4 regions of the Modestobacter sp. SYSU DS0511 genome follow, and region 2 is predicted to be linked to each of the others. Evidence: predicted binding sites of a transcription regulator. Region 2 holds the regulator's gene; each other region holds the start of a gene.

What was found. Region 2 encodes LexA, which represses DNA repair genes until DNA is damaged. Its sites were predicted from a motif close to TCGAACANNTGTTCGA; they were not measured.
Region 1: a site for LexA is predicted at 2,326-2,341, ahead of ACI783_RS06620 (DUF222 domain-containing protein). Genes of this name have one in related genera too.
Region 3: a site for LexA is predicted at 2,534-2,549, ahead of ACI783_RS16500 (DUF222 domain-containing protein). Genes of this name have one in related genera too.
Region 4: a site for LexA is predicted at 1,805-1,820, ahead of ACI783_RS02455 (DUF222 domain-containing protein). Genes of this name have one in related genera too.

Annotation. Positions count from the first base shown of each region.
Region 1 is NZ_JBJGZY010000009.1:65,745-70,289, forward strand. It holds gene ACI783_RS06605 (VOC family protein) at 122-490, opposite strand; gene ACI783_RS06610 (RNA polymerase sigma factor) at 583-1,731, opposite strand; gene ACI783_RS06615 (YciI family protein) at 1,728-2,135, opposite strand; gene ACI783_RS06620 (DUF222 domain-containing protein) at 2,360-3,559, shown strand; gene ACI783_RS06625 (MarR family winged helix-turn-helix transcriptional regulator) at 3,717-4,247, opposite strand; gene ACI783_RS06630 (DoxX family protein) at 4,414-4,545, shown strand, end outside.
Region 2 is NZ_JBJGZY010000038.1:14,677-19,221, forward strand. It holds gene hflX (GTPase HflX) at 1-331, shown strand, start outside; gene ACI783_RS16395 (phosphatase PAP2 family protein) at 498-1,235, shown strand; gene ACI783_RS16400 (hypothetical protein) at 1,207-2,274, shown strand; gene lexA (transcriptional repressor LexA) at 2,339-3,154, opposite strand; gene ACI783_RS16410 (LysM peptidoglycan-binding domain-containing protein) at 3,402-3,944, shown strand; gene nrdR (transcriptional regulator NrdR) at 4,258-4,545, shown strand, end outside.
Region 3 is NZ_JBJGZY010000039.1:261-4,805, forward strand. It holds gene treZ (malto-oligosyltrehalose trehalohydrolase) at 1-1,690, shown strand, start outside; gene ACI783_RS16495 (dihydrofolate reductase family protein) at 1,693-2,403, shown strand; gene ACI783_RS16500 (DUF222 domain-containing protein) at 2,553-4,082, shown strand; gene ACI783_RS16505 (ATP-dependent DNA ligase) at 4,339-4,545, shown strand, end outside.
Region 4 is NZ_JBJGZY010000003.1:69,579-74,123, reverse strand. It holds gene ACI783_RS02465 (aldehyde dehydrogenase family protein) at 1-591, opposite strand, end outside; gene deoC (deoxyribose-phosphate aldolase) at 591-1,586, opposite strand; gene ACI783_RS02455 (DUF222 domain-containing protein) at 1,905-3,113, shown strand; gene ACI783_RS02450 (GNAT family N-acetyltransferase) at 3,184-3,639, opposite strand; gene ACI783_RS02445 (alpha/beta fold hydrolase) at 3,717-4,545, shown strand, end outside.

The DNA.
Region 1 (4,545 bases), on a different contig from region 2:
AAGCGCTCGCCGTCATCCACCACCAGGTCGACATCTACCTCGCCCACCTCGCCGCCGACACCGCAGACCCCTCTGGCTCGACGGCCCGACGTGCGAGCCGGTGCCCGACCGCTGGCCCGCCTCAGCTGCTCGTCGGGCACTGCAGGTTGACCGGGTTGCCGTCCGGGTCGAGCACGTGCGCCACGCGCATGCCCCACGCCATGTCCGTCGGGCCTCCGGTGACCGAGCCACCGTGCGAGCGCACGGCGTCCAGGAGCGCGTCGACGTCGTCAACGCCGATCCCCAGCAGGGTCCGGTTGCCGGCGGGCGGCTCGGCCTCCCGGACGAGCCCCAGCACCGAGTCGCCGATGCGCAGGCCGAGGAAGAACGGTGGGTCGCCGGCGTCTGCCGGCGGGGTCCGCTCGACCACCTCCGCGCCCAGGACGCCGACGTAGAAGTCCCGCAGGCGTTCCGGGTCGGGGGTGAGCAGCATGGGCAGGATCGTGGGCACGGGATCTCCTCCGGTTCGGTCGTCTCGCAACACCGACTCCGGACCGACGCGGAAGTCATCGCCCCGGGCTCCGGCCCGCCCGATGGGCGTCGTCACCGCGAGTTGAGCCGGGCCGCCTGGCGGGTGAGGTGGTCGCGCTCGGCCGCGTTGCCGGCCCGGGCCGCCGCCTCGGCGTAGAGCCGCGCCGCCGTCGCCGGGTCGCCGTCCCGCTCGTGCAGGTACGCGGCCACCGCGCGGTGGCGGGGGAGCGCGTCGTCCAGCTCGGCGAGCGCCGCCAGACCGGCGCGGGCGCCGTCGGCCTCGCCGACGGCAACGGCCCGGTTCAGCCGGGCCACGGGGCTGCCGGTCAGCCGGACCAGCTCGTCGTACCACTCGACGATCTGCACCCAGTCGGTCTCCGCGGCGGTCTGCGCGTCGGCGTGCAGCGCGGCGATCGTGGCCTGGGCCTGGTACTCACCCAGCCGGTCCCTGGCCAGCGCCGCCTGCAGCACCTCGACGCCCTCGGTGATCAGCGCGGCGTCCCACCGGCCCCGGTCCTGCTCGGCGAGCGGCACGAGGCTGCCGTCGGCCGCCGTGCGAGCCGCGCGCCGCGCGTGGTGCAGCAGCATCAGCGCGAGCAGCCCGGCCACCTCCGGGTGATCGACCGCGCCCGCGAGCTGCCGGGTCAGCCGGATCGCCTCCGCGGCGAGGTCGACGTCACCGGAGTAGCCCTCGTTGAACACGAGGTACAGCACTCGCAGCACCGTGACGACGTCGCCGGGGGAGTCGAACCGGACGCCGGAGACGGTGCGCTTGGCCCGGCTGATCCGCTGGGCCATCGTCGCCTCGGGCACCAGGTACGCCTGCGCGATCTGCCGGGTGGTGAGCCCGCCGACGGCGCGCAGGGTGAGCGCCACCGCCGACGCCGGCGTCAGCGACGGGTGGGCGCACAGGAAGTACAGCTGCAGCGTGTCGTCCGCCCAGGGCACCGGCCCGGACGGTGGCTCGTCGGCGACCCTCTCCTCCCGGCGCCGACGGGTGGTCTCCGCCCGGGTCGCGTCCAGGAACTTGCGCCAGGCCACGGTGACCAGCCAGCCCGTCGGGTCCCGCGGCGGGGTGGCCGGCCAGCTGCGGACCGCCTCGACCAGCGCCTCCTGGACGGCGTCCTCGGCCGCCGCGAAGTCGGCTCCGCGGCGGACGAGGACGCCGAGCACGCCCGGGACGAGACTCCGGAGCAGGACCTCGTCCACGGCCAGGGTCACTCGGTGACGGTGGGCGGCGCGCCCAGGAACGGCCGCAGCTCCAGCCACTCACGGATCGGCTCCCCGCCCGGTCCAGGGGCGGCCGACAGCTCGCCGGCCAGCTCGACGGCGCGCTCCTGGGTGTCGACGTCGATCACCATCCAGCCGGCGATGAGGTCCTTGGTCTCGGCGAACGGGCCGTCGGTGACCGGCGGGCGGCCCTCGCCGTCGTACCGCACCCACAGGCCCTCGGGAGCCAGGGCCTGCCCGTCGACGAACTCGCCGGTCTCGGTCAGCTTCGTCGCGAAGTCGCTCATGTACTGGACGTGGGCCGAGACCTCGTCCGGCGTCCACTGGTCCATCGGCGCGCAGTCGAGCGACTTCGACGTGCTCCGGTAGTGCTTGAGCAGCAGGTACTTGGCCATCGTGGTCCTCCTCGGTGTGCTGCGGCCCATCGTGGCCGCGGACACCCCGGGGACGGAACCGGCTGCGTGTTCTCGACATCGGGCGATCGCCCGAAGGCGACCGGCCGCCTGTCAAGGCCTCCGACTGATCTGTGGACAGGCTCCTGACCTGCGAATTCGTGTTGTCGGCGGCCGCTCGGACCGGTATTCTTCGTACACACGTTCGAATCGACGGGAGGTGCTCGGTGAGCGAGTTGACGTCGGCGCTGGATGCCCTCGCGGCCGAGGGCCTGCACGGTTTGACCGATGGTGAGGTGTTGGACCGGACGGGGTTGCTGGTGGCCGTGGCGAACCGGGTGGCTGCGGAGCTGACCCGCACGGTGCGGCACGCGGAGGCCACCCAGGCGGCGGAGCGCGACGGGCTGAAGAGCATGCGGTCGTGGTTGATCGGGCACGTGCGGCTGGCGCCGGTCGAGGCGTCGCGGATCGTGCGGTCTGGGCGGGCGCTGGAGCACTTCCCCGTGCTGGCCGAGGGGTTCGCGGCCGGTGTGGTGACTGCGGCGCAGGTGAACGTGCTGGCGGAGAGGGTCGGCCCTGGTGAGGTGGCGAAGGCCCACGAGCAGGGCATCGACCTCGCGGAGTTCGACCGGACCTGGGCGGTGATCGCCGCCGGTGCGCCACATGAGTCGTTGAAGGTTGCGGTGCAGCTGTTCGAGGACGCCCTGGATCCTGACGGGCCGGAGCCGGACCCGACGGAGGGTCGGCGGTTCACCATCGTCAAGCACGCCGACGGCAGCGTCACGGGTCGGTTCGAGCTGGATGCCGTGGGTGGGGAGAAGGTGCAGGCCGCGATCGAGTCCCACGTGCAGGCCGACCGGCCGAAGGGGGACACCCGGAACCGGTCCCAGCAGCAGGCTGATGCGTTCGTGCAGGTGTGTGACAACCAGCTGGCCTCGGGCAACCTGCCGACGCTGCGGACGGTGAAGCCGCACGTGGTGCTGCAACTGAACCTGGACGATGCGGTCGACCCGGCCACCGGTCCCGGCGCCGCGCAGACCGGATTCGGGGCCAGCATCTCCGCCGCCCGGGCGCGGTGGCTGGCGTGCGACGGCAGCATCTCCCGGATCGTGATGGGCCCCGACGGCACTCCACTGGACCTGGGTCGGGACCACCGGGTGGTCACCCCGGGACTGCGCAAGGCGGTGGAGCGGCGGGACAAGGGATGCGTGTTCACCGGGTGCGGTGCGCCGACCTGGTGGTGCGACGTCCACCACCTCATCCACTGGCTGCACGGTGGTGAGACGTCGTTGAACAACTCAGCCCTGCTGTGTGAACGCCACCACACCAAGGTGCACCACGGGTTCCGGGTCCAGCGACAACCCGATGGCCGATGGCGCACCTGGCGCCCCGACGGCACCGAGATCCTCATCGGACCCCTGCTCTGACCTGCTCGTCACCCGCGTCCGGACGCAGCCCCGCTGCGCCCGGACGTCGGTGTGCACGTCGGTCCCCCCTGCTGAGCCGGTCTGCCGCCGGCGGGTGAGTGGACGGTCCCGAGGCGGCCGGTGAGCCCCGGCTGGTCGCCCCGGTCGGACGCCGTCGTCAACCCTCGGCAGTCCCCTCCGACGGCGGGGACCCGTCGGACTCGTCGTACCGGGTGTAGATGGCGGCCATCGAACCGGACGGGTCCAGCCGGGCGAGGACGGCGTCGCCGATTGCGGCGAGCTGGTCGATCTGCTCCACGTCGAGGGCGTCGATGACGTGGTGCCGGACGGTGGCCGCGTGGCCGGGGGCTGCCTCCTGCACCTTCGCCCAGCCCGGGCCGGTGAGCCGGGCGTTGGTCGCCCGCCGGTCCTCCGGGCAGGGGACGCGCTCGACCAGGCGGCGGGTCTCCAGCCGGCTGACCACGTGCGAGAGCCGGGGGAGGGTGGCGTTGGTGTGCCGGGCCAGCTCGGTCATCCGCAGGCTCCGGTCGCGTGCCTCGGAGAGCACTGCCAGCACGTAGTACTCGAAGTGCGTGAGGTCGGAGTCCCGGCGCAGCTGCGCATCCAGCGCACCGGGCAGCAGCTCGAGTACGCCGATGAGGCGTACCCACGCGCGCATCTCACGCCGGTCGAGCCAGGGGGTCTCCATGGCACCATCCTCAACCCGCATGGTTGTAGAAACAAGTTCCCTCGGGCATGCTCTCACTTGTAACGACAACCAATGCTCTTGGCGCGCCTCGCGGCCGGCCTCCGCGCCAGCCCGGGTACCCGGCCGACACCTGCACCCCCAACGCCCTCGCACCGACAGGAACCTCATGACCTTCCCCGCCCCCGCCCGAGACGTCGCCCTCCTGCTGACCCGCGTCGCCGTGGGCGTGGTGTTCTTCGCCCACGGCTGGCAGAAGCTGTTCACCAACGGCATCGACGGCACCGCCGCCTTCTTTGCG
Region 2 (4,545 bases):
GCTCATCGTCGTGAACAAGGTGGACGCGATGAGCGAGGAGGACGTCCTCACGCTGCGCCAGGCCCTGCCCGGGGCCGCGTGGGTCTCCGCGCGGACCGGTGAGGGGATCGAGGCGCTGCGCGACGTCGTCGCCGCCCGGCTGCCGCACCCGCACGTCGACGTCGACGTCCTCGTGCCCTACGACCGGGGTGACCTGGTCGCCCGGGTGCACCGGGACGGCGAGGTGCTCGCGGAGCGGCACGAGGCCGACGGCACGCGGCTCACCGCACGGGTCGACGACGGGCTGGCCGCGGCGCTCGACGAGTTCACCACCCCCGTCGCCGGCGGCTGACCGCCCGGGCCGGTGGCGCCGTCCGCCCGGGTGCCCGGGCGGCGGACTCGCCGGCCGGGGCCGGTGGCCGGCCCGACCACTGCGCGGCGCGACCTCGTCCGGTCGCGCCGCGCAGTGCTGTCCCGAGCGGGTCACGGAGAGGTCACGGTGCCGGTACCGTGACGTCGTGGCGAGCGGAGCGGTGCGCGTGAGCGGCAGCGCCGCCGGTGACCCCGCGTCCCGAGCCCCGCGGGTGGTCGGCATCGGCCGGCCCCCGTGGTGGCTGGCGCTGGTCTCCGCACTCGTCGCGGCCGCCATCACCGTGGACCTCCTCGCCGGTGGCCGGCTGGAACGGCTCGACGTGGCGGTCTCCGAGCAGGTCGGCTCCTGGGGGCTGCGCGACTCCGCCGCCTACTGGCCGGTGTGGGCGTTCACCCAGGCCGGCGGACGGGTCACCATCCTGCTGGTCCTGTTCGGTCTGGTCGGCTGGCTCTTCTGGCGGCAGCGCACGGTGGCCCCGCTGGTGCGCGTGCTGCTGGCCCTCGCGCTGCTGACGGCAGCGGTCTACGCCTTCAAGTGGGGCACCGGCCGCACCGCCCCGGCCTACCCGGGCTCGTACTTCCACCGGGGCGGGGAGAGCTTCCCGTCCGGGCACGTGGCGAACGCCGTGCTGATGTGGGGCGTGGCCCGCTGGCAGGTGGTCCAGTACGGCCTGAACCCCCGGCTGCAGCGGGCGGCCTGGCTGCTCAGCGTGCTGGGGCCGGTGGCCACCGGAGTGGCCATGGTGGCGCTGAACTTCCACTGGGTCACCGATGCGGTGGTGGGAGCGGCCGTCGGCATCGTGCTCTTGGGCGTGGTTCATGCACTCGACGCAGTCGTGGTGTCACGCTGGGTCCGTGCCAGAGTGGGCCGGCCGCACGCGTAGCCGCGCCGGCCGCCGTTGCCTGGCGGACGGGGCGCTCCTCGCCCTGCCCGCAGCGGTCTGGCTCGCGGTTCTGCCGCCATCGGCGGCGCTCGCCGAGGAAGCCGCGCCGAGCACGCGCTGCACCATCACCGACCCGCGGCTGCCGGAGATCTCCGGCCTGGCCAGCGCCGGGGAGACGCTCCTGGCGATGAACGATGGTGGTGACCGGGCGGAGGTCTACGTCCTCGACACCTCCTGCGCCGTCGCGGAGGTGCGGTCGGGGAGCGTCGACCCGTACGACCCCGAGGACCTCGCCCTGGCCGCGGACGGCACGGTCTGGCTGGCCGACATCGGGGACAACAACGCCGCCCGGGAGACCGTCGCGCTGATCGGGCTGCGCCCTGACGGCGGCACCACGCTCACCCGGCTCACCTACCCGGACGGGGCGCACGACGCCGAGGCGCTGCTGCTGGCGCCTGACGGCACGCCGTACCTGGTGACCAAGGAGGTGCTCGGCGCCTCCGGCGTGTACCGCCCGGATGCGCCGCTGGCCGACGGGGCCACGGTGCCGATGACCCGGGTGGTCGGGCTGGGCTTCACCCTGACCGGTACGCCGGGCGGGCCGGTCGGCCGCGCGGGGCAGCTGCTGGTGACCGGGGGCGCGGTGTCGGCGGACGGGCAGCGCATCGCCCTGCGCACCTACACCGACGCCTACGTCTGGACGCTGACCGGTTCCGACGTGCCCGGCGCGCTGTCCGGCGCGCCGGTCCGGATCGCGCTCCCCGACTCACCGCAGGGTGAGGCGATCACCTTCGCGGCGAACAACCGCGACCTGCTGGTCACCAGCGAGGGGCTGCCGGCGCCGGTGACCCTGGTCCCGGTGTCGGCTGAGCAGGCTACGAGCACCTCGATCGATCCGGCTCCCGGTGCCGGACCGACGGGGGAGCTGGTGACCGCGGCCCCCGGCGTCGCCCCGGTGACGGCCGGCATCATCGCGGCCGGGGTGGCCACCGTGTCCGTCTGGATCGGCGGGAAGTTCCGCCGCCGCCGGCGGGAGTGACCGGCCGCCGGCGGGAGTGACCGGCCGCCGGCGGGAGTGACCCGGCCGGCGGCCGACACCGGCGTCAGACCCGGCGCAGCACCGTCACGACCCGGCCGAGGACGGTGGCGTCGTCGCCGGGGATCGGCGCGTAGGCCGGGTTGTGCGGCAGCAGCCACACGTGCCCGTCGCGGCGCTTGTAGGTCTTCACGGTCGCCTCGCCGTCGATCATCGCCGCGACGATCTCGCCGTTCTCGGCGGTGGGCTGCTGGCGGACCACCACCCAGTCGCCGTCGCAGATCGCGGCCTCGACCATCGAGTCACCGGTGACCTTGAGCATGAACAGCGTGCCCTCACCGACCAGTTCGCGCGGCAGCGGGAAGACGTCTTCGACGGCCTGCTCCGCCAGGACCGGGCCACCGGCGGCGATGCGGCCCACCAGGGGCACGTAGGTGGGTGCCGAGGCGCCCGCCTCGTCGACGCCACTGGCCGCACCGGCGGCGGCGAGCGCATCCGCCGAGGCGTCGGCGCCGGCGGTCACGCCGTGCTCGCCCGGCAACCGGACGTCCAGTGCGCGCGGCCGGTTGGGGTCGCGGCGCAGCCAGCCCTTGCGCTGGAGCACCGAGAGCTGGTGGGCGACCGAGGAGGCGGAGGAGAGGCCGACGGCCTCGCCGATCTCGCGGACCGAGGGCGGGTAGCCACGGCGTTCGATGGAGTCGCGGATGACCTCCAGCACCCGGCGCTGGCGCTGGGTGAGCCCGTCGCCGGCCTCGCCGCGGTCGGGGAACTCGCGCACGGCCGCGCCGCCGGTGTCCGCTGTGGGCTCCGCCGCCTGCCCGGCCGGGCGCCTCCGGCGGCTCGACCCCTTGCGCTCGTCCGCCGTCCGGCCGTCGACCGCCATGTGTCCTCCTCGTCCGGCTGCGCGCGCAGCTGCCCGGTGGCATCCCGCCTGCCGGGGCGGGGTGGGACGCCGTCGTGGTCTCCCTGCGCACGGTAGCGGTTCGGCGGCGGGTCTTCAAACAGGTGTTCGAACACCCGCCGTGTCGGCGCACTCCTGTCGGTGCCGTGCGGTAGACATCGCACAGACGTTCGAATCGAACAGGCGTTCGAGATCGCACCCCCGGGTGCCTGCTGTGAGGAGTGCACCGATGGTCATCGCCGAGTACCCGGACGCCACCGTCGCCCCGCTCCGCCCGCCGCTCCGGCTGGTCTCGCCGGCGCCGACCGCCCGGACGGGGTCCGCCGGGCGGGTTGAGGCCCGCCCGGCCCGCCGCCCGCCGGTGCGTCCTGGTGGGCGGCCGATGTCCTCGCCGGGGGTCGCGGTCGCGCGGCCCGTCCGCGGTGGCGACTGCGGCCCGCCCCGGGCCGCCGCTCCGTGTCCGTCGGCCGGCGAGTGGGCGGAGCTGCCGCTGCGACTCACCCGCCGTGGCCGGCGCGCGGTGGCGGCGCTGTCGGTGGCGATCGGCCTGGGGGTGGCGGTGGGCACGCTCGCGGTGGTCGCCGACGGGGAGCCCGCGCTGCGGCTGGCCGGCGCCGGCACGGTGGTGGTCCAGCCGGGCGACACGCTCTGGTCGATCGCCGGTGACCTGGCGCCCGACGAGGACCGGCGGGCGGTGGTCGACGCGATCCTCGATCGAAACGACCTCCAGGACGTCGTGCTGCAGCCCGGTCAGGTGCTCGAGCTGCCCTGATGGGGTGCAGTGGGCCCGTCGCCGCGGGCCCGGGCTGTGACGGATGGGTGCGCGAGCGGCGGGCGGGTCAGCTGCGGAACACGACACGCACGACAGGGCTTGCACACCTGTAGGGGTGGCCGTACGGTTCCACCACAACATCTAGTGCTTACACGGATGTAAGTCGTCCACAGCCGCTCCACACGTTCTCCCCGGGCCATCCACCGGATGTCCCCGGAGCAGTCCACAGGAGCGGTCCACGGGCCGGTGTCCCACGGTGTCACAGCACCGCGGTGATCCCGGTCGCGACACCTCGGGAGGAGGTGGACCGGCAGTGCGTTGCCCCTTCTGCCACAACCCCGACAGCCGCGTCATCGACTCGCGCGAGACCGACGAGGGCGCGACCACCCGGCGGCGGCGTTCGTGCCCCGGCTGCGGGCGGCGGTTCACCACCGTCGAGGAGGCGGTCCTCGCCGTCGTGAAGCGCAGCGGCGTGAGCGAGCCGTTCACCCGCGCGAAGGTGGTCGCCGGTGTCCGCCGCGCCTGCCAGGGCCGCCCGGTCGACGAGCACCAGCTCGCGTTGCTGGCCCAGCAGGTCGAGGACGCCGTCCGCGCCACCGGG
Region 3 (4,545 bases), on a different contig from region 2:
CGGCCAGGTGCACGACATGCAGCGCGACGACGAGGGCTGGTGGCGGGCCACCGTGCCCGCGGAGCCCGAGAGCGACTACGGCTTCCTGCTGGACGACAACGAGACGCCCCGCCCCGACCCGCGCTCCCGCCGCCAGCCCGACGGCGTGCACGGGCTGTCCCGCCGCTTCGACCCCGCGACGTACTCGTGGGGCGACGCCGCCTGGACCGGCCGGCCGCTCGCCGGGGGCGTCGTCTACGAGATGCACGTCGGCACGTTCACCCCCGAGGGGACGCTGGACGCCGCGATCGACCGGCTCGGCCACCTGGTCGACCTCGGCGTCGACTTCGTCGAGCTGCTGCCGGTCAACGCCTTCAACGGCACCCACAACTGGGGGTACGACGGCGTCGCCTGGTACGCCGTGCAGGAGACCTACGGCGGCCCGGCCGCCTACCAGCGGTTCGTCGACGCCTGCCACCAGCGCGGCCTGGGCGTGATCCAGGACGTCGTCTACAACCACCTCGGCCCGTCGGGGAACTACCTGCCCGAGTTCATGCCGATCTTCAGCGAGGGCGGGGCGAACACCTGGGGCAACTCGGTCAACCTGTCCGGCCCCGACTCGGACGAGGTGCGCCGTTACATCCTCGACAACGTGCAGATGTGGCTGCGCGACATGCACGTCGACGGGCTACGGCTGGACGCCGTGCACGCGCTGGTCGACGAGCGCGCGACGCACGTGCTGGAGGAGATGGCGATCGAGACCGAGAAGCTGTCGGTCGCGCTCGGCCGCCCGCTGACGCTGATCGCCGAGAGCGACCTCAACGACCCCCGGCTGGTCACCCCCCGGGTGGCCGGCGGCACCGGCATCGACGCGCAGTGGAGCGACGACTTCCACCACTCGCTGCACACCCAGCTGACCGGTGAGGCGCAGGGCTACTACGCGGACTTCGCCGACGCCGGCCTCGAGGGCCTGGCCCGGGTGCTCACCGGCGCCTACTTCCACGCCGGCGACTGGTCCAGCTTCCGCCGCCGCCACCACGGCCGGCCGGTCGACACCACCCAGCTGCCGGGCTGGAAGTTCCTCGGGTACCTGCAGGACCACGACCAGATCGGCAACCGCGCCGTCGGCGACCGGATCTCGGCCTCCCTCTCCCCCGGCCTGCTCGCCGTCGGCGCCACCCTGGTGCTGACCAGCCCGTTCACGCCGATGCTGTTCATGGGCGAGGAGTGGGGCGCCTCGACGCCGTGGCAGTTCTTCACCAGCCACCCGGAGCCGGAGCTGGGCAAGGCCACCGCCGAGGGCCGGATCGGCGAGTTCGCCGCGCACGGGTGGGACGCCGCCGTCGTCCCCGACCCGCAGGACCCGGAGACCTTCACCCGCTCCAAGCTCGACTGGTCCGAGCTGGCGCAGGAGCCGCACGCCGCCCTGCTGGCCACCCACAAGACGCTGCTGGCGCTGCGCAAGCAGCACCCCGAACTGCTCGACCCCGATCTGTCCACGACGGGCGTCACCTGGGACGACGACGAGCGCTGGGTAGTCGTCGAGCGCGGGTCGCTGCGCGTGGTGGCCAACCTGTCGGGTGAGCAGCGGCGGATCGAGCTGGACGCGGCGGCCGGTGAGGTGCTGTTCAGCACCGGCGAAGCGCCGGGGCTGGACGGCGCGACCGTGACCGTGCCCGCCGAGAGCGCGGCCGTGGTCAGCACCCGCTGACGGTGCACGAGCTCCCCCGCGACCCCGCCGGCCTGGCCGACGCCTACCGGGTCGCGCCGGGCCGGCACCTGCGGGTCGACTTCATCGCCTCGCTGGACGGCGCGATCAGCGTCGACGGGCGCAGCGGACCGCTGGGCTCCGACGGCGACCGCCGGGTGTTCCGCACCCTGCGGGCGCTGTCCGACGCCGTGCTCGTCGGGGCCGGGACGGCGGCGGCCGAGGGGTACCGCCCGGTGCTCCCGGACTCCACCGTCGGCCGGCTGCGCACGTCGCTGGGTCGCGAGGCGGTGATGCCGGTGGTGGTCGTGTCGCGGCGGGCGTCGCTGCGGCCGGACGACCAGCTGGTGACCGACGCCGTCGTGCCCACCGTGCTGATCACCTGCGCTGCGGCCGACCGTGGGCGGCGGGAGGCACTGTCCGCTGCCGGGGTCGAGGTGCTCGTCTGCGGTGACGACGACGTCGACCTGCCCGCAGCGCTGGACGCCCTGGCCGCACGGGGGCTGGAGCAGCTGGTCTGCGAGGGCGGGCCGGCGCTGGTCCAGGCGGCGCTGACCGCGGACGTGGTCGACGAGCTGAACCTGTCGATCTCCCCGCTGCTGGTCGGCGGCGGGCCCGGGCTCGTGCCCGCCGGGCTCGCCACCCCGCTGCGGGCCGAGCTGCTCCAGGCGCTCACCGAGGAGGGCGTCCTCTTCACCCGTTACGCGCTGCGCTGATCTCGCGACCAGCCGCCGCAGGTGGCGCGACCCGGCGTCCCGCCGAGCCCCGTCCTGGTGCGGGTCAACGGTCGGACGGACGGCACACGGTGCGACCGCCGCTTGACTGACCTGCCGGAACTGTCGTACCTCGAACGTATGTTCGGATCGTGTCGCGGAGGCGTGGGTCGAGCGTGGTCGAGGGGGTGTTGCTCGACTGGGTGGTGGAGCACCCGGTCGAGCCGTCCCGGCTGCCGGCGGGGTGGCTGAGTGATGAGGAGCTGGCCGCGGAGTTGCAGCGGGTGCAGCAGCGCCGCGCTCGGGACGCCGCCTACGAGGCGGAGCTGATCCTGGGCCTGGCGGCTGACCGTCCGGGGTCGGCTGATCCGCCGCCGGACCATCCGGGTGCGCGGCGGGCGGGGTGGACCGTGCAGCCGGCCGAGGGTGAGGTGAGTGAGTTCTTCACCGCCGAGCTGGCCACCGTGCTCAACGCCGGTCGGGGAACGGCGGCGGTGCGGTTGACCCGGGCGCTGGTGTGGCGGGACAAGCTGCCGGCGACCTTCGCCGCCCTGCGGGCCGGTGAGCTGGACGAGCGGCGGGCGCAGCAGCTCGCCGATGCGTTGCAGCACACCAGTGCCGAGGTCGCCCGGCGGGTGGAGGACGCGCTGCTGGGTGAGGCGACCGACGTGTCGGTGACCGGGCTGGGCAAGCGCGCCACCGAGCTGATGCTGCGGTTCGATGCGGCCGCGGCCGAAGAGGCGCGGGTGGAGGCGGAGAAGAGCGCCGACGTGCGGTTGTACCCCTCGGCCGCCGACGGGCGGTCGGTGCTGGCCGCGGACCTGCCCAGCGACGAGGCCGCCGAGTGCCACGATCTGCTCGACCAGTTGGCGCGGATGCTCAAGGCCGACGGTGACCCCCGGCCGATCGGGGCGCTGCGCACCCACGTGCTGTCGGCGCTGGTCCGCCGCCCCGCCGATCACGGCCTGCCGCTGGTGGCGGCGAACCTGACGGTCACCGCTGCGCTGGAGGCGCTGGAGGGCGGGGTGACGCCGGGTGAGGTGAACGGGCTGCCGATCACCGCCGCCCACCTGCGCGACCTGCTGGCGCGGGTCGGCGCTCTCGGGCTCACCGCTCCTGAGGGCGGCACCCTCACGTTCGCGATCACCGGCCCCGACGGCGAACTGCTGGCCACCGTCACTCCCGCGGAGCTGGCTCGGCTGGCCAAGCGCGGCTGCCCGCAGCACCCCGACGAACCGTGCGACTGCCCGGTGCTGGGCCCGCCACCACCCACCGAGCGCTACGAGCCCACCGCACGGCAACGGGCCTTCGTGACCACCCGCGACCGGCGCTGCCGCTTCCCCAACTGCGGGCAGCGCGTGGGGTGGGCCGACCTCGACCACGTCGTCCCACACGCCTGCGGCGGTGAGACCGACTGCGCCAACCTCTGCTGCCTGTGCCGCAGCCACCACCGGCTCAAGACCTTTGCTCCCGGCTGGCGGTTCGCCATGACCCCCGACGGCACGCTGCAGGTCACCACCCCGAGCGGGGTCACCCGCACCACCCGACCACCCGGCCTCCGACCACGGGAGCCCCAACCGGCAGCCGGGCCCGAACCACCCGCGCCCGGACCACGAGCACCCGAGCCCACCGACGGACCGGGACCGCCGCGGACACTCGGGGACGATCCCCCGCCGTTCTGACCGTCACGGGAACGTCGGCTCCCGTGAACCCGGTGGTCACGGCTGCCGGCCGGATCCACCGTGCCCGGGGTGGCGGTCACCCCGCGTGGCGAGTTCAGCAGCAAGGAGGCCAACGAGCTGCATGCGCCGCCGAACTGGCACCCTTCTACCTCGGCAGCTGCGGCTTCCGGCCGGCCAGCGCGGGGTTGAGGGCGTTGTAGCGGCTCGCGGCCCCAGACCTCGGTCCCGACCGCTCCGGGCTGCTTGACTGGCCGGCATGGACCTGCCCGTGCTGCCCCCGGTCAAGCCGATGCTCGCCAAGCCCGCGGCCGCGCTGCCCACCGGCGAGGGCTGGTTCTACGAGCCGAAGTGGGACGGGTTCCGCTGCATCGTGTTCCGGGACGGCGACGAGGTCGAGCTGGGCAGCCGCAACGAGCGCCCGCTGACCCGCTACTTCCCCGACGTCGTCGCGGCGGCGAAGGCG
Region 4 (4,545 bases), on a different contig from region 2:
CGCGGTCAGCGGGGTGGTCTCCGCGGGCTTGAGGACGACGGTGTTGCCGGCCGCGAGTGCGGGAGCGACCTTCCACGCCAGCATGAGCAACGGGAAGTTCCACGGGATGACCTGGCCGGCCACGCCGAGCGGCCGCGGGGTCGGCCCGAGCCCCGCGTGCTCCAGCTTGTCGGCCCAGCCCGCGTGGTAGAAGAAGTGCGCCGCGGCGAGCGGAACGTCGACGTCCCGGCTCTCCCGGATCGGCTTGCCGTTGTCGAGGCTCTCCAGGACGGCGAACTCCCGGGCCCGTTCCTGCAGCAGCCGGGCGATGCGGAACAGGTACTTGCCGCGGTCGGCCGGGCGCATCGGCCCCCAGACCCGGGTGAACGCGCGGCGGGCGGCGCGGACGGCGCGGTCGACGTCCTCCTCGGACCCCACGGCGACCTCGCTGAGCACCTCCTCGGTGGCCGGGTTGACGGTCTTCAGCGGGGTGCCGGCGCCAGGGGTGAACTCACCGTCGACGAACAGGCCGTAGCTGGGCTCGAGGTCGACGATGGAGCGGGACTCCGGGGCCGGCGCGTACTCGAACAGGCTCGAGGTGGGGGAGGTCATCAGTCCACGCTCACGTGGTCGGGGCCGGAGTAGTGGCCGGTGCGGAGCTTCTGGCGCTGCAGGAGCAGGTCGTTGAGCAGGCTGGAGGCGCCGAGGCGGAACCAGTCGGGGGAGAGCCAGTCGGCACCGGCGGTCTCGTTGACCAGCACCAGGTGCTTGACGGCGTCCTTCGTGGTCCGGATGCCGCCGGCTGGCTTGACGCCGACCTGGCGGCCGGTGGCGGCGCGGAAGTCGCGGACCGCCTCCATCATCACCAGGCAGACCGGCAGCGTGGCGGCGGGGGAGATCTTGCCGGTGGAGGTCTTGATGAAGTCGCCGCCGGCGAGCATCGCCAGCCACGAGGCGCGACGGACGTTGTCCAGCGTGACCAGCTCGCCGGTCTCCAGGATGACCTTGAGGTGCGCGGGTCCGCAGGCCTCCTTCACCGCGACGATCTCCTCGAACACGTCGAGGTAGCGGCCGGACAGGAACGCCCCGCGGTCGATGACCATGTCGATCTCGTCGGCGCCGTTCGCGACCGCGTCCCGGACGTCGGCGAGCTTGACCGCCCGGCTGGCGCGGCCGCTGGGGAAAGCGGTGGCGACGGCGGCGACGTTGATGTCGGTGCCGGCCAGCGCCTCCTTGGCCACTCCGGCGAGGTCGCCGTAGACGCAGACCGCGGCGACGGCCGGGCAGGTGAGGTCCTCCGGATCGGGGCGGCGGGCCTTGGCGGCGAGGCTGCGCACCTTGCCGGGGGTGTCGGCGCCCTCGAGGGTGGTCAGGTCGACCATCGAGATCGCGGTGTCGATCGCCCAGGCCTTCGCGGTGCTCTTGATCGAACGGGAGCCCAGAACGGCGACCCGCTGCTGGGCGCCCACCTGGTCGACGCCGGGCAGCCCGTGCAGGAAGGCGCGGAAGGCGTCGTCCGAGCGGGTCACGTCGGCGAACGGGTCGGGTGGGGTGCCCGGGGCGCCGCCGGACCCGGCCAGCGCGTTCGGGTCGAGCACGTGGGTCATGCCGGGCATTCTCCACTGCCCGGTGACAACTCCTCGGGGCTCACCCTGCCGCCGTCTGGTGGTGGGCCCGTGCCCGGCGTCGGCGGCCGGCCTCGTCGGAGCGGTCCGGTGGCTCTCCCCAGCGCTCCGGGGGAGTCCGTCAAGAACCGTCGCGGATCTGTGGACAGGCATCTGAGCTGGGGCTCCGCCCGGTGAGCGGGGTCGTGGGGCGGTAGACTTCGAACACACATTCGAATGACGCAGGGGGTGTCCGTGGGCGAGTCGTTGACCCTGGACGCCCCCGCACCGAACGTGGCGGCCGAGCTGCCGGCCGATGACGTGTTCGGGTCGGAGCTGCTGTCGGCGTTGGACTCGCTGGCGGCCGAGGAGCTGCAGGGGCTCACGAACAAGCGGACCCTGGATCGGACGGCGCTGCTGGTGTCGGTGGCGAACCGGGTCGCGGCGGAGTTGACCCGCACGGTCCGGCACGCGGAGTCCACCCAGGCCGCCGAGCACGACGGGCTCAAGAGCATGCGGTCGTGGTTGATCGGGCATGCGCGGCTGGCCCCGGCCGAGGCGTCGCGGGTGGTGCGGGCGGGGCGGGTGCTGGAGTTCTTCCCGGTGTTGGCGGCGGAGTTCGCGGCGGGGGAGGTGACCGCGGCGCAGGTGAACGTGGTGGCGGAGAAGGTGGGGCCCGGCGAGGTCGCCGCAGCCGAGGCGCAGGGGGTCGATCTGGGCGCGTTCGACCAGACGTGGGCGCAGATCGCGGCCGGGGCGCCGCATGAGGTGCTGAAGACCGCGGTGGCGCTGTTCGACGCCGCGCTGGATCCGGATGGGCCGGAGCCCGACCCCACGGAGGGGCGGCGGTTGTCGATCGCCAAGCATGCCGATGGCAGCGTCACCGGCCGGTTCGACCTGGACGCCGTCGGTGGGGAGAAGCTGCAGGCGGCGGTGGAGTCGCTGGTGCAGGCGAACCGGCCGAAGGGTGACACCCGGACGCGGTCCCAGCAGCAGGCTGATGCGCTGGTGCAGTTGTGCGACAACCAGCTCGCCTCCGGTGGCCTGCCGACGCTGCGGACGGTGAAGCCGCACGTGGTCGTCGGGATCGACCTGGACGACCTCGTCGACGACGCGACCGGCCCGGGGGCTGCGCAGACGGGGTTCGGGGCGACCATCTCCGCCGCCCGCGCCCGCTACCTCGCCTGTGACGGCAGCGTCTCCCGGATCGTGATGGGGCCTGACGGTGTGCCGCTGGACCTGGGCCGGGACTACCGGGTCGTCACCCCCGGACTCCGCAAGGCGGTCGAGCGGCGGGACAAGGGCTGCGTGTTCACCGGCTGCGGCGCCCCGACCTGGTGGTGCGATGTCCACCACCTCGTCCACTGGCTGCACGGCGGCGAGACCAACCTGAGCAACTCCGCGCTGCTGTGCGAACGGCACCACACCAAGGTCCACCACGGATTCCGGGTCCAGCGACAACCCGACGGCCGATGGCGCACCTGGCGACCCGACGGCACCGAGATCCTCATCGGACCACTGCTCACCTGAACCGGTTGCGCGCGTCCCGACCCTGATCGAGTGAACTCCGAACGGCTCGCATCAGGTGAGTGCCGTTCGTTCACGGGCGATGGGTGAAACGAGTGACCCACAAGTCTGGGAGCACCTGGATGTCTTCTGTCGCGGTGAAGCCCACCGACTCGTACAGGGCACGCGCGGGCAGGTTGTCGCGTCCCGTGGACACCACGGTCACCCGCCCGTCCGCCCGCCGGAGCACCTCGCGTACGAGTGCCCTGCCGAGACCGCTGCGGTGCATGGCGGGAGCGACCACAAGCCGGTCGACGTCAACGGTCACCGGGTCGGCCGTCCAGGCCAGTGCACCGACGAGGCGCCCGTCGATCCAGCTGCCCAACCACGAGAGATCGGCGTCCCTCAGCTGCCGGAGGTCCTCGTGCAGCCCCGGGATCCGGTCGTCGCCGATCAGCTCGGCTTCGACGGCGTAGGCGGCCCGCTGCAAGGTCAGCAGCTCGACAGCCAGTGCATCCTCCGTCGCCGGCGCCAGGTCACTGATCAGCACGCCCGAAGTGTCGCAGCGAGACATCCCGGCCGGGAAACGCGTCGCGTCCACGGGCGGGTGCGTGCTCTCCTGCTGGTGTGGAGACGTTCGTCGAGGTCGCCCCGGGCGCCCGGCTCTGGACGGAGGTGACCGGGCCGGCGGACGGCTCGCCGCTGCTGCTCGTCATGGGCGCCAACGCCTCCGGCCGCACGTGGCCTCACGACCTGGTCCGCGCGCTGGGTGAACGGCACCGGGTCGTCCGGTACGACCACCGGGACACCGGGCGGTCGACCTGGGCCTTCGACGAGCGGCCCTACGCCGTGCGCGACCTCGCCGAGGACGCGGTGCGGGTGCTGGACGCACTCGGCATCGCACGCGCTCACGTGGTGGGCATGTCGATGGGCGGCACGCTCGTCCAGCTCCTCCTGCTCGACCACCCGGATCGGCTCCGCTCGGCCACGGTCTTCGCGACCGCGGTGCTGGAGGGCGTCGCGGCGCCCGCGCCCTTCACCGAGACCGACCCGTGGCTGCTGGAGCTGTGGGAGCACCTGGCGGACCCGCGCGACCGGGACGCCGAGATCGCCTGGCGGGTCGAGCACTGGCGGCTGCTGAACGGCGCCGACGTCCCCTTCGACGGCGAGGAGTTCCGCCGGATGGAGGAACGGGTGATCGCGCACGCCGGTCGGCACGACAACCCGGCGGCGCACGCGCGGGCCGATCAGGCCGGGCTGGCCCGCGGTGCGGAGCTCGCCCGGGTGACGGTCCCGACGCTGGTCGTCGAGGCGCCGAACGACCCGATCAACCCGCCGCCGGCGGCCCGTCGCATCGCCGAGGCCGTCCCCGGCGCCCACCTCGTGACCGTCCCGGGCATGGGGCACGCGCTGCCGTCGCCGGTGCTCCCGCCGCTGGCCGCCGCCGTGCTGGCAC